One region of the Bradyrhizobium sp. Kon10 genome, then DNA from elsewhere that is predicted to be linked to it. Evidence: predicted binding sites of a transcription regulator. Region 1 holds the regulator's gene; each other region holds the start of a gene.
What was found. The regulator PhoB, encoded in region 1, activates phosphate uptake and scavenging genes when phosphate is short. The targets are predictions, from matches to a motif close to TGTCATNNANCTGTCAT.

Region 2: AC0L2O_RS07800 (RNA degradosome polyphosphate kinase) is a predicted target of PhoB. The motif match lies at 1,671-1,687, and genes of this name have one in related genera.
Region 3: AC0L2O_RS25350 (DUF2794 domain-containing protein) is a predicted target of PhoB. The motif match lies at 1,772-1,788, and genes of this name have one in related genera.
Region 4: phnC (phosphonate ABC transporter ATP-binding protein) is a predicted target of PhoB. The motif match lies at 1,842-1,858, and genes of this name have one in related genera.

The regions. Positions count from the first base shown of each region.
Region 1 covers NZ_JBVVOZ010000002.1:402,663-406,650, reverse strand. Annotated here, with positions in the region: gene AC0L2O_RS04885 (acetylornithine transaminase) at 1-412, opposite strand, end outside; gene AC0L2O_RS04880 (GcrA family cell cycle regulator) at 861-1,370, shown strand; gene phoB (phosphate regulon transcriptional regulator PhoB) at 1,605-2,312, opposite strand; gene phoU (phosphate signaling complex protein PhoU) at 2,335-3,051, opposite strand; gene pstB (phosphate ABC transporter ATP-binding protein PstB) at 3,063-3,884, opposite strand; gene pstA (phosphate ABC transporter permease PstA) at 3,881-3,988, opposite strand, start outside.
Region 2 covers NZ_JBVVOZ010000004.1:62,201-66,188, forward strand. Annotated here, with positions in the region: gene AC0L2O_RS07800 (RNA degradosome polyphosphate kinase) at 1-1,596, opposite strand, end outside; gene AC0L2O_RS07805 (P-loop NTPase family protein) at 1,741-2,418, opposite strand; gene AC0L2O_RS07810 (CDP-alcohol phosphatidyltransferase family protein) at 2,510-3,052, opposite strand; gene AC0L2O_RS07815 (hypothetical protein) at 3,426-3,938, shown strand.
Region 3 covers NZ_JBVVOZ010000021.1:41,568-45,555, reverse strand. Annotated here, with positions in the region: gene acnA (aconitate hydratase AcnA) at 1-257, shown strand, start outside; gene AC0L2O_RS25355 (DUF1223 domain-containing protein) at 486-1,265, shown strand; gene AC0L2O_RS25350 (DUF2794 domain-containing protein) at 1,852-2,223, shown strand; gene AC0L2O_RS25345 (GNAT family N-acetyltransferase) at 2,325-2,855, opposite strand; gene AC0L2O_RS25340 (Bax inhibitor-1/YccA family protein) at 3,133-3,924, opposite strand.
Region 4 covers NZ_JBVVOZ010000045.1:35,196-39,183, reverse strand. Annotated here, with positions in the region: gene phnD (phosphonate ABC transporter substrate-binding protein) at 1-857, opposite strand, end outside; gene phnC (phosphonate ABC transporter ATP-binding protein) at 921-1,730, opposite strand; gene AC0L2O_RS33545 (transferase hexapeptide repeat family protein) at 1,906-2,565, shown strand; gene AC0L2O_RS33540 (alpha-D-ribose 1-methylphosphonate 5-triphosphate diphosphatase) at 2,562-3,755, shown strand; gene AC0L2O_RS33535 (DUF1045 domain-containing protein) at 3,774-3,988, shown strand, end outside.

The sequences.
Region 1 (3,988 bases):
GCGTGCGGCCGTGAAAGGCGCCCTCGAACGTGATCATGCGATAGCGATCGGGGTGACCTTTCACGGCTTGATAGCGGCGCACGACCTTGATCACGCATTCCAGCGCTTCGGCGCCGGAATTGCAGAAGAACACGAAGTCCGCAAAGCTCTCACTGCAAAGGCGGGCCGCGAGCTTCTCGCCGTCCGGGCTCTGGAACAGGTTCGACATGTGCCAGAGCTTTGTGGCCTGCTCCTGCAATGCCTTCACCAGCGCGGGATGGGCATGGCCGAGCGCATTCACCGCCACGCCCGAGGTGAAATCGAGATAGCGATCACCGTTGGTGGCAATCAGCCAGCAGCCTTCGCCGCGCTCGAAGCCGATCTCGGCCCTGGCGAAAACGGGAAGCAAATGCGGCGCGGCGCTGTTGGTCATGATGGTCTCTTGGATGTTTCAGACGGCCTGAACGCGCCTTGCGCAGCGCATCATTGGTCCGGAAAACGAAACGTGCCGCCTTTTAAGGGCGGCACGTGTCACTATCTTATGCTTGGCATCACGGGTGTCAATGCCGCCGGAGAGCCTCGCGAAAGGCTGAATCCGTAGTCTTGCGGTGCCGAATTTGCGGGTTTTGGCCACGGAACATGTGGAAGCGAGTCGGCAGACTCTTGCGCGTGAGTCACGCCATATTGTAGCGTTTGGCTTGTCAGATACGACATCTCGTGCAGCGGTTCTGATCTCTAAGTCCTCATGTACCGGCGTAAGCGTTCGGGCGTTCTAGGCGCGCCCGACGAGCCTTAAGGGATTCTGACGGCACGGGTTTTTCGAGGCTTAGCATTCGCTGTGTGCCCCAGGATGGCTGGCGCGCGGCGAAGGAAAGGGTGCAATGACGGTTTTGACCTGGTCCGACGATCGCGTCGAACAGCTGAAAAAGCTCTGGGAGGCCGGACTTTCGGCCAGCCAGATCGCGGCCGAGCTCGGCAACGTGACCCGCAATGCCGTGATCGGCAAGGTGCACAGACTCGGCCTGTCCGGCCGCGCCAAGAGCCCGTCTTCAGCTGCTCCACGGCCGCGCAAGGCGCGTCCCGCGCAGCATATGATGCGGGTGACCCGCCCCGTCGCGCGCGGCAACACCGCGCTGGCGCAGGCCTTCGAGGTCGAGATGGAGGCCGAACCGGTCACCTACGACAACGTGGTGCCGATGAGCCAGCGGCTGTCGCTGCTTGAATTGAACGAGGCAACCTGCCACTGGCCGGTCGGCGATCCCTCGAGCGCGGATTTCTTCTTCTGCGGCGGCAGGGCGCTCTCGGGCCTGCCCTATTGCGCCCAGCACTCGCGCGTCGCCTACCAGCCAGCATCGGATCGCCGCCGTGCGCCGGTGAAGCCGTCGCGGTAAGGTCGTTCTGAGAGTCGTCACGCGACGGCGGCTCAACAAACTCGATGTCGTCCCGGACAAGTGCGCCTCAAGCGCGCGTAGATCCGGGACCCATAACCCACCGCAAGATGTGGTTACGGGGACTCGGAGTTAGCTTTTCGAGCAACAAGCACGCCCCTGTTGGTTATGGGGCCCGGATCTGCGCTTACGCTTGACCGGGACGACACTGAGTGTGTCGCCAAAACTTTGCAAACCCTACGCCTGCTCCGCCTTCGCAAAGCGATCATCCAGCGCATAGCCGGCGCCGCGCACGGTGCGGATCGGGTCCTGCTCGCGGCCGAGATTGAGCAGCTTGCGCAGGCGGCCGATATGGACGTCCACGGTGCGCTCGTCGATATAGATGTCGCGGCCCCAGACGCTGTCGAGCAGCTGCTCGCGCGAGAATACGCGGCCGGGATGCTCCAGGAAAAACTCCAACAGGCGATATTCGGTCGGGCCGAGATCGATCGGCCGGCCCGAGCGCGCCACACGCCGTTTGTCACGGTCGAGCTCGATGTCGCCAAAGGCGAGCACGGTGGCGAGCCGCTCGGGGCTTGCACGCCTGAGCAGGCCCTTCACGCGGGCCAACAGCTCGGGCACCGAAAACGGCTTGACGATGTAGTCGTCGGCGCCGGTCGCCAATCCCCGCACCCGCTCGCTCTCCTCGCCGCGCGCGGTGAGCATGATGATCGGCAACTGCTTGGTGTCGGATCGCGCCCGCAGCCGACGGCACAGTTCGATGCCGGAGAGGCCGGGCAGCATCCAGTCGAGCACGATCAGATCGGGAAGATGCTCCTTGAGACGGGTATCGGCGTCGTCGCCGCGCATCACCGTCTCGACGTCATAGCCGTCGCCTTCGAGGTTGTAGCGGAGAAGCTCGGTCAGAGCTTCCTCGTCCTCAACCACCATAATGCGTGCGCCCATGGTGCCGTCGCTCCTTGATGATTCAAATATTCGGGAGGGTCGTGGCGAAGGTTGTCATGTCGCCCTTCGGCCGCTTGTCGGTCATGGCCTGACCTTCGATCATGTAGAACACGGTCTCGGCGACGTTGGTGGCGTGATCGCCGATCCGCTCGATGTTCTTGGCGCAGAACATCAGGTGGATGCAGAACGAAATGTTGCGCGGATCTTCCATCATGTAGGTGAGGAGCTCGCGGAACAGCGAAGTGCAGATGGCGTCGACTTCCTCGTCACCCTTCCACACCGCCATGGCCGCCGGCAGATCGTGCGCGGCATAGGCGTCGAGCACCGACTTGACCTGTTGCTGCACGAGATCGGTCATGTGCTCGAGGCCGCGGAACAGCTTGAGCGGATGGAAATCGGTCTCCAGCGCCGCGACGCGCTTGCCCATGTTCTTGGCGAGGTCGCCGATGCGCTCGAGATCGGTCGCAACGCGCATGGCGCCGACGATCTCGCGCAGGTCGACCGCCATCGGCTGGCGGCGGGCGATCGTGAGCACCGCGCGCTCCTCGATGCGTCTCTGGAGCGTATCGAGCTCAGCGTCGGTGGTGACGACGCGCTGGCCGAGCGCGACGTCGCGGCGGATCAGGGCGTCGACGGAATCGACGATCATGCGCTCGGCGATCCCGCCCATTTCGGCGACCAGGCGCGTGAGCTCCTGGAGATCGGTGTCGAAAGCCTTTGCGGTATGTTCAGAACCCATGTCCCGTCTCCTCAGCCGAACCGGCCGGTGATATAATCCTGCGTGCGCCGATCGGTCGGCGACGTGAAGATCTTGCTGGTGTCGTCGAATTCGATCAGCTCGCCGAGATACATGAAGGCGGTCTTGTCGGAGACGCGGGCCGCCTGCTGCATGTTGTGGGTGACGATCGCAATCGTGTAGCTCTCGGCTAATTCCTGGATCAGCTCCTCGACCTTGGCGGTCGAGATCGGGTCGAGCGCCGAGCAGGGCTCGTCGAACAGGATCACCTCGGGTCGCACCGCGACCGTACGGGCGATGCAGAGGCGCTGCTGCTGGCCGCCGGAGAGCGAGAGGCCGGAGGCGTTGAGCTTGTCCTTGACCTCGTTCCACAACGCGCCGCCACGCAGCGCCTTCTCGACGCGGTCGTCCATCTCCGATTTCGATATCTTCTCGTAAAGGCGGATGCCGAAAGCGATGTTCTCGTAGATCGTCATCGGGAACGGCGTCGGCTTCTGGAACACCATGCCGACGCGGGCACGCAGCAGATTGAGGTCGAGCTTGGCATCGAGGATGTTGGTCTGGTCCAGCATGAGTTGACCGGTGGCGCGCTGGCCCGGATAGAGATCGTACATCCGGTTGAAGATGCGCAGCAGGGTCGACTTGCCGCAGCCCGACGGGCCGATGAACGCGGTGACGCGGTTGGCACCGAGCGTCAGGTTGATGTTCTTCAGCGCGTGGTGCTCGCCATAGTAGAAGTTCAGGTTGCGCACGGTCACCTTGGGGGGCGCCTCGGGCAGCACCGGCGCGTGCGGCAGTCCACCGGCCGCGCTCATCGATACGGACAGATCACTCATGTTGCGGTCCTCTCGGCGCCAAGAATGCGCGCGCCAATATTCAGGGCAAGAACGGTCAGGGTGATGAGCAGCGCGCCGCTCCAGGCCAGCTGCTTCCAGTAGGC
Region 2 (3,988 bases), on a different contig from region 1:
GTGCTGGATGATGCGCTTGCGCAAGGTCAGCGGCGACACCGCCATCTTCTCGAGATCGCTCGGCGCGGCGTAGCCGGTGATGAAGTTGAACACGCGCGCGGCATCGCGGCCGATGGTCGGTTCCGAGGTGAAGTAGGAGAGGTCGGTGTAGATGCGCGCGGTGACCGGATGATAATTGCCGGTGCCGGTGTGGACGTAAGTGGTGAGGCTGCCGCCCTCGCGGCGCACCACCATCGAGAGCTTCGCGTGGGTCTTCAGTTCGAGGAAGCCGTAGACGACCTGCACGCCGGCGCGTTCGAGGTCGCGCGCCCAGCGGATATTGGCCTCTTCGTCGAAGCGCGCCTTCAATTCGATCAGCGCGGTGACGGATTTGCCGGCTTCGGCCGCCTCCGCGAGTGCGCGCACGATCGGCGAGTTGTTGGAGGTGCGGTACAGCGTTTGCTTGATCGCGACGACATCAGGATCGCGCGTGGCCTGCTGGAGGAACTGCACCACCACGTCGAAGGATTCATAGGGATGGTGAACGACGAGATCCTTCTGCCGGATGGCGGCAAAGATGTCGCCGCCATGCTCGCGCACGCGCTCGGGATGACGCGGCACGTAGGGTGTGAACTCCAGATCGGGCCGGTCGAGCCGCGTCAGCTGCGAGAGCTCGTTCATGGCGAGCACGCCGTCGACCAGGAACACCTCGTCGTCGGCGGCCGAGAGCGCATGCTGCACGAAGTTGCGCAGCTGCTCCGGCATCTTGGCGTCGATCTCGAGGCGGATCACCGAGCCGCGGCGGCGGCGCTTCAGCGCGGTCTCGAACAGGCGGACGAGATCCTCGGCCTCTTCCTCGATTTCGAGCTCGGAGTCGCGGAGGATGCGGAAAGCGCCCTGGCCGTGGAGATTGTAGCCGGGGAACAGGCGGTTGATGAACAACGCGGTGGCCTGTTCCAGCGTAATCAGCCGCATCGTGCCGTCGGATGGCAGTCGGATGAAGCGGTCGATCTTGCCGGGCATGCGGATCAGCGCGTTCATCTGCTTGCCATCGGCAGCACGCGTCAGCTGGAGCGCGATGGTGAAGCCGAGGCTCGGAATGAACGGGAAGGGATGGGCCGGGTCGATCGCCAGCGGCGTCAGCAGCGGAAAGACATTGGCGAGGAAGTAATCCTCGATCCAGGCGCGCTGCGCCTTGGTGACGTCCTTGCCGTCGACCAGCACGATGCCGACATCGGCGAGGGTGCCGCGCAGGTTGGCCCAGATGGCCTGCTGGTCGGAGGCAAGATGGGAGACGGTGCGGTTGATCAGGGCGAGCTGCTCGGACGGCGTCAGGCCGTCGGGGCTGCGCTCGGCGATGCCCTCGCGGACCTGGGCCTTGATGCCGGCAACGCGGACCATGAAGAACTCGTCGAGGTTATTCGCCGAAATCGACAGGAATCGCACCCGCTCCAGCACGGGGTGGCTGGGATTGACCGATTCCTCCAGGACGCGCCGGTTGAAATGCAGCCAGGACAGCTCGCGATTGATGAACCGCTCGGGGCTCGAGGCGATCGCCGGCAGGCCCTCGGCTTCTGAGGCTTTATCTTTGATTTCAGCAGCTTGCGCAGAGTCCATCAGAAGTCGGTCCATCCTGTCTCGCCTTAACTTGCGACTTGTGCGCAAAACCGGGGAGAGCATGTGTGAGTGCGATGACGTTTCGATGACATTGATGTTCCGCCGCCCCGCCGCGTCAAGCGGCGTGGGCGCCGGTCGTCTGTATCAGGCGTCGCGCAGCAGTTCAGCGGCCAGTGCACGCGTTACCGGTCGGCCCAGCCTGAGGGCCTCGCTGTCGAGCAGTTCCACCGCCTGTCGGGCGGCCGCCGAGGACCGCTCCAGACGGGTGGCGAGGTAGCTGACGATGCTCTCGTCCACCGTGAGCTGGCGGTCGGCGCAGAATTTGACGATCAGGCCGCGGAACAACTGGTCGTCCGGTGGCAGGAGCGAAACCACAGGGATCGTGCGAAGCCGAGAGCGCAGGTCGCGGAGCTCGATATCCAGCGCCGTCGGCACCTCGCGACCGGTGAAGAGCACGTAGGCGCCGTCCTCGCGTGCGAGGTTCATCAGGTGGAAGAGCGCGCGCTCGTCAAATTCCTTGGCCTTGAGATCCTCGACCACCAGCGCGCCGGTGGCGAGCGCGACCGGGACGGCGGCGGCGGTCAACGCATTGGCTGTGGTGGAACGGGCGCCGGCGTCCTCGGCCCAGATCGCGGCGAGATGGCTTTTGCCGCTCCCTTCGGGGCCGGCGAGCCACATGATGCGGTTCGGCCATTCCGGCCAGCCATCGATCAGGGCGAGGCCCGCTGCGTTGGCGGGCCCCTCGAGGAAATTGTCCCGGCTCAGGCTCTCCGCATGCGGAAGCGAAAACGCCAACTGTCGGGGATGAACGCGGCCTGCCACGCTTGCTTTGCTCCATGCCGGACCGCCGGCCTCGGTTGAAAGTGTAGACGTATCGAATGCGAGTTCGCCTTTTGCGGGGCCTTGTCCCGGTTCAGTTGGCCTCGATCGTGCTCATGTGCCGCAGCCACTCGACCAGATAGAGCGACACGGAGGAGAGCGTGAACACCGTGACGAGGCCCATCAGGATTATATCATAGGGCTGCGCATTGAAGCCGAAGGCAAGCGCGGCCAACACCAGCGCCGCGAACCCCACCTGGGCCACAGTGTTGAGTTTGGACACCTTCGAGGGCTTCATCTCGACCGGCTTGTCGAACAGCCACGAGACGATCACGGCCGCCACGATCATGATGTCGCGCGACACCACCAGGATCACGATCCAGCGCGGGATCGCGCCCCAGATCCCGAGGGCCATGTAGATCGAGACCAGCAACGCCTTGTCGGCAAGTGGGTCGAGCAGGGCGCCGAGCTCACTCGTCATGTTGAAGCGCTTGGCCAGGAAGCCGTCCACGGCATCGCTGATGCCCGCGATCAGGAAGACGGCGAACGCGACCTCCATTTGGCTCGACACGATGGCCCAGACGATGATCGGGACCAGCAGGATGCGGCCCAAGGTAATGATGTTCGGTATACTCACGCGGCGCTTCCCGGCACCCGGCCTGACCTCGAATCCGGCCCGTCTGAAGGCTGAACCGGTTGATATCTACATAGTATCTCTACGGATAAACGTCATCCTAGAATACGTACAGTAATTTCAATCACTTAATCATTTACCTACCTCGCTCGCTACTCCGCGTTGCGGCATATTTTGGCAGGGTTTCGTACCCTGATCCGGGGAAAATCCGGGGAGTTAATTCCCTCCCTATTTGGACATCCCGTATCGAAACCTAACGTACATAGTATAGTAGTATGTTCCGTAGATGGTTATATACTGAACCATGTACAGAGCATACGCTCTCTGTAGGCATGAGCCTATTGGTATCCATCTTAGCCCTAGGAGACAAAACGCAGTGTCAGCAAAGAAAGCCACTACCGCTAAGCCTTCTAAGGCTAAGCAGAGTGGCAAGGACAAAGCACAAGTGAACAACGACCCGCTGGCCGACCTCGGCCTTGACGACACCACGACCGAGACCACTGATACGACTGCAACCGAAGTCGAGGCATCCGCACCGGAAGCCGAAGCAGAGACCAGCAGCGTCGAGCGTGAAGAGGTTGAAGTCGGAGAGATCGAGTTCGGCTTCATCACCGATCTGCCCGTCACCAAGCGGAAGACCGAAGGCTCGAAGTACAAGTTCGACAAGCTGCCCGCTCCGAAGAAGGACGGCGACAAGACGCAGTACGCGAACTTCACTGTCAAGCTTCAGCCGGGCGTCGATGCAGACAAGCTGCGTCGTTCGGTGCAGAGCGCAACCACGCAGGCCAATAAGGCGGACAAGGGCAAGTACTTTGTCTCGCGTACGATCAGCGAGGACGGCAAGTTCATCGGCATGATGGTCATTCGTACGGACCAGCGGCCGAAGTAAGACGACACAGGGACTAAAACAAAAAACATTACTTCAGTAGTGAGAGGGCG
Region 3 (3,988 bases), on a different contig from region 1:
GGATGGGCGTGCTGCCGCTCACCTTCGAGGACGGCACCTCCTGGTCGTCGCTCGGTCTGAAGGGCGATGAGAAGGTCACGCTGCGTGGTCTCGTCGGTGACCTGAAGCCGCGCCAGAAGCTGACCGCGGAGATCGTCTCCGGGGACGGTTCGTTGCAGCGCGTTTCGCTGCTCTGCCGAATCGATACGCTGGACGAGCTCGATTACTACCGCAACGGCGGCATCCTGCACTACGTGCTGCGCAAGCTCGCCGCGTAAGCGCGGATTTGTGAACAATGGCTCACTGGTAAGTGAGTAGAAGCTTAAACGAAGGCGGCCTATCACAAGGCCGCCTTCGTGCGTTAAGGCATGCTTCGGATAGGCCCGCCTGGCGGAAAATCACGCATCGGACGGTTGGATGTACCATGCCCGTAAGACTACGGTGACCATCAGGCGATAGGATATCCCCCACGCGTACGAAATGGCGTTCGACATGACTGGTTCGACATGACTGCAATGATGGCTTCTCATTTGGCTTCGCGATGGTCCGGCGCACTCTGGTCGGGGGCGCTCGGTATCTGCGCCATCGTCGCCTTCATCCGTCCCGCGGAGGCCGATCCCCGCGCCGTCGTCGAGCTCTTCACCTCCCAGGGCTGCTCGTCCTGCCCGCCCGCCGACAAGGTCATCGGCGAGCTCGCCAATGATCCCTCGGTCATCGCGCTGAGCATGCCGATCGATTATTGGGACTATCTTGGCTGGAAGGACACGCTGGCCGATTCGCGCTTCTCTGCGCGGCAGCGCGCCTATTCGCGCATGCGCGGCGACCGCGAGGTCTATACCCCGCAGGTCGTGGTCAACGGCTCTGCGCATGTGATCGGCAGCGATCGTGCCGGCATCGAAAGCGCGATCGGCAGGACCGACAAGGGCGCCGGCGTGATGAGCGTGCCCGTGACGATGTCGCTCGCGGGCAAGCAGATCAACGTCTCGGTGGCGCCGAGCAGCGCGCCCGCGGTTTCGCATGGCGAGGTCTGGATCTGCTCGATAGCAAGATCGGTCCCGATCGAGATCAGCCGCGGCGAAAACCGCGGGCAGCAGATCACCTACCACAACGTCGTGCGCAACCTGCTCAAGGTCGGCGACTGGAACGGACATCAGGAAAGCTGGACGGTGCCGATCGAGAACCTCACGTCGCGCGACGGCGTCGACGGCGCGGTGGTCTATGTCCAGGCTGGCAGCCGCGAGAAGCCCGGCCCGATGCTCGGCGCGGCGTACACCTCATTGCATTGACGCGACTAGATCATCTCAGATCAAATTAACCGTCGTCATTCTGGGGTGCGAGGCGCGAGCTACGGTGCGCAACTGCGCACCTGAGAATCCATCGATCCATTTGCCGAGTTGAGAAATGGATTCCGGGTCCGCGCCAAGAGGCGCGTCTCGGAATGACGAGGCACCAGAAACATCCCGCCACAAACAAAAAAGGACCAACTCGCGTTGGCCCTCCTTGTCGTGCGTACAGACCCGATCCTCGCGACCCCGGGGGGCTGGGGGCTGAGGAATCCGGAACCGAAAGGACCGGGTCAACGCACGCAATCTTTTTCGCAATGCAGGGCGGCAGTCGCTAGGCGGAAAAAAGGCGATACTATGATTCCTGCTAACGATCCCGTGACGGTTTGCCGCCGCAAAGTTCCACCGTTGCATGTGTCATGATTCCGCGGCTGGCCTCGCCGCCGAGCGAGAGCGCTCCCTGGCAACAGCCCTTGCAGGAGCCTCTTGCGGTTGCGAACGGTTGGAGCAATCATGCAACCGTCATGATCGGCGGTTCCGGGGACGGTCTTCGCGCACGCGATCATGCTGATGCGACAGGAGGCGCTCCATGAGTCTGACGTCGGAGGATGCCGATCCGAGCGAACAGCGCGCAGTGGCGCGTCCCGCCGCTGCGACTGTCCAAGCGAACCGGGTGACGTTCAACCGGCTCGAACTGAACCGTATCCTCAATCTGTATGGTCGCATGGTCGCGGACGGCGAGTGGCGCGACTATGCCATCGACTTCCTGAAAGACCGCGCGGTGTTCTCGGTGTTTCGCCGCGCTTCCGAAGTGCCGATCTACCGCATCGAGAAAGACCCGCGGCTCGCGCGCAAGCAGGGCATGTACAGCGTGATTTCGGCGACCGGCCTGATCCTGCGCCGCGGCCACGAGCTCGAGCGCGTGCTGCTGGTGATCGACCGGAAATTGGCGGTGGTGTAGCCGCACTTTCGTAGCCCGGATGGAGCGCAGCACAATCCGGGTCGTCGTGCCGGCGGATAATCTGCCCCGGATTTCGCTGCGCTCCATCCGGGCTACGGGCCCTACTTCCCCGGCACCGTGCTTGCGCCCTCACCGAGGTCGCGCTGCATCATCACCGTGTCGAGCCAGCGACCGAATTTCAGCCCGACATTGGGATGGGTGCCGATCATCTTGAAGCCGCCTTTGGTATGCACACCGATTGAGCCGGCATTGGCGGAATCGCCGATGACGGCGATCATCTGGCGGAAGCCGCGCGCCTCGCATTCGATGACCAGCCACTCCAACAGCAACAGGCCGATGCCGCGGCGGTGGAACGACGGATCGAGATAGATCGAGTTCTCGACCGTGAAGCGATAGGCCGGCCGCGGCCGGTAGGCGCCGGCATAGGCGTATCCCGCGACGCGCCCCTCGAGCATGGCGACGAAATAGGGGTAGCCGCCGTCCACCAGGGCGCGGTAGCGCCGCGTCATCTCGGCCAGGTCAGGCGGCTCCAGCTCGAACGTCGCAGTGCCCTCGCGAACGGCCTGCTGGTAGATGGCGGTGATGGCGGAAAGGTCGGCCTCAAGGGTGGGCCTGATTTCGGGTGCGGACATGGCAAGAGATTAGAGCCTTCCCGCAGCGGCTGGAAGGGGGCAGTAGCCTCTCTCCACGTCGTCATTGCGAGCGAAGCAGCTCCATCTTCTCTGCTGTCATGCCCCGCGTAGGCGGGGCATCCAGTACTCCGAGACAGCGCGGCTAGAACCGAGCCGCTGCGGCGTACTGGATCGCCCGCCTTCGCGGCCGATGACAGCGGTGGGTGCTGCGACGTCCGGCCCAAACAAAAACCCCGGCCTCGCGGCCGGGGTTCATGTCGTTCACCTGAGCCAGGGCTTAGTCGCGCTGGCCGAGGAGCTGCAGCAGCAGCGTGAACAGGTTGATGAAGTTCAGGTACAGCGACAGCGCGCCCGTGATCGCCGCACGGTCTGCGATGTCACCGCCGGCCGAGGCGTAGCCGTAGATGTACTCGTTCTTCAGCCGCTGGGTATCCCAGGCGGTGAGGCCCGCGAACACCAGCACGCCGACCACCGAGACGATGAACTGCAGCGCCGAACTCGCCAGGAACAAATTGACCAGGCTCGCGATGATGATGCCGATCAGGCCCATGAACAGGAACGATCCCATCCCGCTCATGTCACGCTTGGTGGTGTAGCCGTACAGGCTCAATGCGCCGAAGGTCGCCGCAGTGATGAAGAACACCCGCACGATCGAGGTGTGCGTGAACACCAGGAAGATCGAGGACATCGAGACACCCATCAGCGCCGCGAACACCCAGAACAGGATCTGGGCGGTCGAGGGAGCGAGACGATTGATGCCTGCCGAGATCACGAACACCATGGCGAGCGGCGCCAGCATGAACAGCCATTTCAGCGGGCTCACGAACATGGCGTAGCCGAACGGCGTCAGGAACAGCTTGCCGACCCGGACGGCTTCCGGGGTCGGAACGTCCGTGACGGCAGCCATGTAGACGCCGAGCGCGGCGAGGCCTGTGATGGCGAGGCCAATGCTCATGTAATTGTAGATGCGCAGCATGTAGGCGCGCAGGCCGGCGTCGACCGTCGCGGCGTCAACACGCCCGGCGGCCCTGCCGAAAGGAGAAGCGTAGTTACGGTTGAGGTCCGACATGGTCGAATTCCCGTTGGTTGCCCGGTCCGGCATGAGGGTTGCCATACCGCCGGTTCGTCAAATT
Region 4 (3,988 bases), on a different contig from region 1:
ATCGGCTCCCACGGCTTGTTCTTGCCGTCGGAGAGCTTCTTGAAGGCCTCCGGATCCTTCTGGGATGCGTCGAGGAAGGCCTTCTTGATCGCGGCCTTCATATCGTCCGGCAGATCGCTCAGATAGGCGTAGGGCGAGTTGATGATGAGCTCGGATTTCACGATGATGCGGAAGTCCTCCTTCTTCATCACGGTGCCGTCGGGCGCCTTCACCATGCCCTTGTTGAGCATGCGGGTGAGGTTCGAATCGTCGTCGGCGTTCCACCAATTGGCGGCGACGTCGACCGTGCCCTGCGCCAGCGCCAGGACCGCGTTCTCGTGGCTGCCGGTGAAGAGCACCTTGGAGAAATAGGCGTCGGGGTCGATGCCCATGGCGTTCAGCTTGAAGCGGGGCATGTTGTTCCCCGAGGTCGAGTTCGGATCGACCAGGCCGAGATTCTTGCCTTTGAGATCCTCGATCTTCTGGTACGGCGACTTCGCCAGCACGTAGAACACCGAGTAATAGCCCTTCGAGCCGTCGGCATTGACGTCGATCACGAAGGCGTCGGTCTTGACGGCGGTCAGGCGGGCGCGCGCGAACGAGGCCGGGCCGTAATAACCGATGTGAATGTTGCCGGCGCGCTGGCCCTCGATGACGGCCGCATAGTCGTTGGCGACGCGCAGCGTGACCTTCACGCCGAGCTCCTTCGACAGATAGTTGATGAAGGGACCGTAGCGCTCGGTGACGCCCGAGCCGTTCTCGGCCGGAATCACGGCGAAGGTGATCTCCGGATATTTCGTCTTCCAGTCTTCGGCGGAGGCGGATCCGGCAAAGGTCAGCGCGGCGACGCCGGCAAGAATAAGTCTGCGAGTGATCATGATACCCTCTTCATTGGTTGGGGTCGGTTGACGCAAAAACTGCTGACAATGATGCGGTGCCGCTCAGGCGGCCGCCGCCGTTCCAAGCGCTGGAATGCTTTCAGGCGCCGGCACGGGCATGCCGCCCATGACGTCGTTGGCCTCGAGATCGTAGAGTTCACGCGCCACATGCTCGGTCAGCGCGGACGGCGCGCCGTCGAACACTACGCGGCCCGCCGCCATGCCGATCAGGCGATCGCAATAGCTGCGCGCCAGATCGAGCGAATGCAGATTGCAGAGCACCGTGATGCCGAAATGCTTGTTGATCCGCAAAAGCGCATCCATCACGATCCTGGTGTTGCGCGGATCGAGCGAGGCGATCGGCTCGTCGGCGAGGATGATGTCGGGTTGCTGGACCAGTGCGCGGGCGATCGCCACGCGCTGCTGCTGGCCGCCGGAGAGCTGATCGGCCCGCTGGGCGGCGAGCGCGGCGATGTCGAACTGTTCGAGCGCCGACATCGCCAGCGCCTTGTCCTGCTCGGGCCAGACCTGCGAAAACGAGCGCCAGGCGGGCATCGTGGCAAGACGTCCCATCAGGACATTCGTCAGCACGTCGAGCCGCCCGACCAGATTGAATTGCTGGAAGATCATGGCCGAGCGCGCCCGCCACTGCCGCAGCTCCTTGCCGCGCAACGCGGTGACGTCGATGCCGTCGAACAGGATGCGGCCCTGCGAGGGCGTTGCCAAGCGGTTGATGGTTCGCAGCAGCGTCGACTTGCCTGCGCCGGAGCGCCCGATCACACCGACGAAGCCGCCGGGGGAGACTTGAAACGAGGCGTCGTCCACCGCGGCTTTTGCGCCGAAGCGGCACGTCAGACCTTCCACCACCAGCATGCAGGGCTCCAGAGTATGCTGGGACCCACGGCTAACGCCGACGGTTAACAATTGTGTGACACGCGCCTTGCGGTGCGGCAATCCTTCACACCTCATCCACTGTCATCGTGTCGTCATGACATTGTCATGAGGCCGATCGAAGACGAACGCCCGCCCTCGAACGTTCGGATGCAACATGGTCGCCAAGGCGCTTTCGCTCGACCCCACTATCGACCCTTCCGCGAAGCTGCATGAGACCAGGCTCGGCGCCTATACCGAGGTCGGCGCCCGCACGATCCTGCATGAGGTCGCGATGGACGATTACTCCTACGTCGTGAACGACGCGCAGATCACCTACACCACGATCGGGAAATTCTGCTCGATCGCGGCGATGACGCGCATCAATCCCGGCAATCATCCGATGCACCGTGCGACCCAGGCCCACTTCACCTATCGCTCCAGCGCCTACTTCGAAGGCGAGAGCGACGACACCGAATTTTTCGATTGGCGGCGCCAGCATCACGTCCATATCGGCCACGATGTTTGGATCGGACACGGCGCGATCGTGCTGCCCGGTCGCAATATCGGCACCGGCGCGGTGATCGCGGCCGGCGCCATCGTCACCAAGGACGTGCCGGCCTACACCATCGTCGCCGGCAATCCGGCGCGGATCGTCCGCCGCCGCTTTTCGGAAGACGTCGCCGGACGGCTTGCGAAACTCGCCTGGTGGGATTGGGATCACGACAAATTGCGTGAAGCACTCCCGGATTTCCGCAATCTCGGGATTGAAGATTTTCTCGCGGCATATGAAGCACGGGGGAGCTCTCCCGCAAGCCAACGAAGCGCGGTCGCGTGACAGACATTTTCCTTGAAGGCGGCCGGGTCCTGATCGGCACTGAGCTCGTCGAATCCTCGCTGAGCGTGTCCGGAACGGACATCGCGCAGATCGATGCATGCCGCGGCCGCGCACGGCTGGCGATCGATGCGCGCGATCTGCTGGTGCTGCCCGGCATCGTCGACCTCCATGGCGACGCCTTCGAACGGCAGATGATGCCGCGCGCCGGCGTCGACTTTCCGATCGACGTCGCGCTCGCCGATACCGATCGACAGGTCATCAGCAACGGCATCACCACGGTGTTTCATGCCACGACCTGGTCGTGGGAGCCGGGCCTGCGCAGCGGCGACAATGCGCGGCGCCTGTTGGAGGCGATCGAGCGGCAGCGCCCACAATTCGCCGCCGACACCCGCTTTCACCTGCGGCACGAGACCTACAATCTCGATGCCGAGGACGAGATCGGCCAATGGCTCGCGGAGGGTCGCGTCGACCTGTTCGCCTTCAACGACCACATGGACGGCACCGTCGCCGACATGGTGAAGCCGCGCAAGCGCAACCGCATGGTGGAGCGTACCGGATTGTCGAGCGAGGAGTTCGACCGGCTTGTCACTCACATTGTGTCGCGCGCCGCTGATGTTCCGGCTTCGATCACGAGGCTGGCTGCTGCCGCCCGCGCAGCCCAGGTGCGGATGCTCTCGCATGACGATGCGACGCCGGCTATGCGCCGGGATTTTCGAAGCCTCGGCGTGACGCTCGCCGAATTTCCGGTCAATGAGGAGACGGCGCGCGAAGCCGCAAGCGGCGGCGACGCCATCGTCTACGGCGCGCCGAACGTGGTGCGGGGCGGCAGCCACACCGGTTGGACCAGGGCGTCCGACATGATCGCGAAGGGCCTCTGCTCGGTGTTGGCCTCGGACTATTACTATCCCGCGCCGCTGCTTGCCGCATTCCGCCTTGCTGCCGACGGCGTGCTGCCGCTGACGCAGGCGTGGCGGCTGATTTCGGCCGCACCGGCGCAAGCGACCGGCCTGACCGATCGCGGCACGCTCGCAGCGGGACGGCGCGCCGACATCCTGCTGGTCGACGGCACCGTGCCCCTGCGGCCGCGGCTCGTCGCGGTGATTGCCGCAGGCCGGCTTGTGCATCTGACCGACGCGACGCGGCTGCTCAGCGCCGCGGCGGCGTCGCGCCAGGCTGTCGTTGCGGCCTAAATTGGCTATGCTCAGGCAATGACAGCTTTCCCCCGCTACGCGATTTATTTCGCCGCCGACGCCGGCAGTGCCCTCTCCCGCTTCGGTGCCGAGCTGCTCGGCTATGATGGCCACACCGGCAATGAGTTGCCCTTCCCCGACGAGGCGCTGCGCACGGCGCCGGATTGGCGCGACATCACCGCCGATCCCCGCAAATACGGCTTTCACGCCACACTGAAGGCGCCGATGGCACT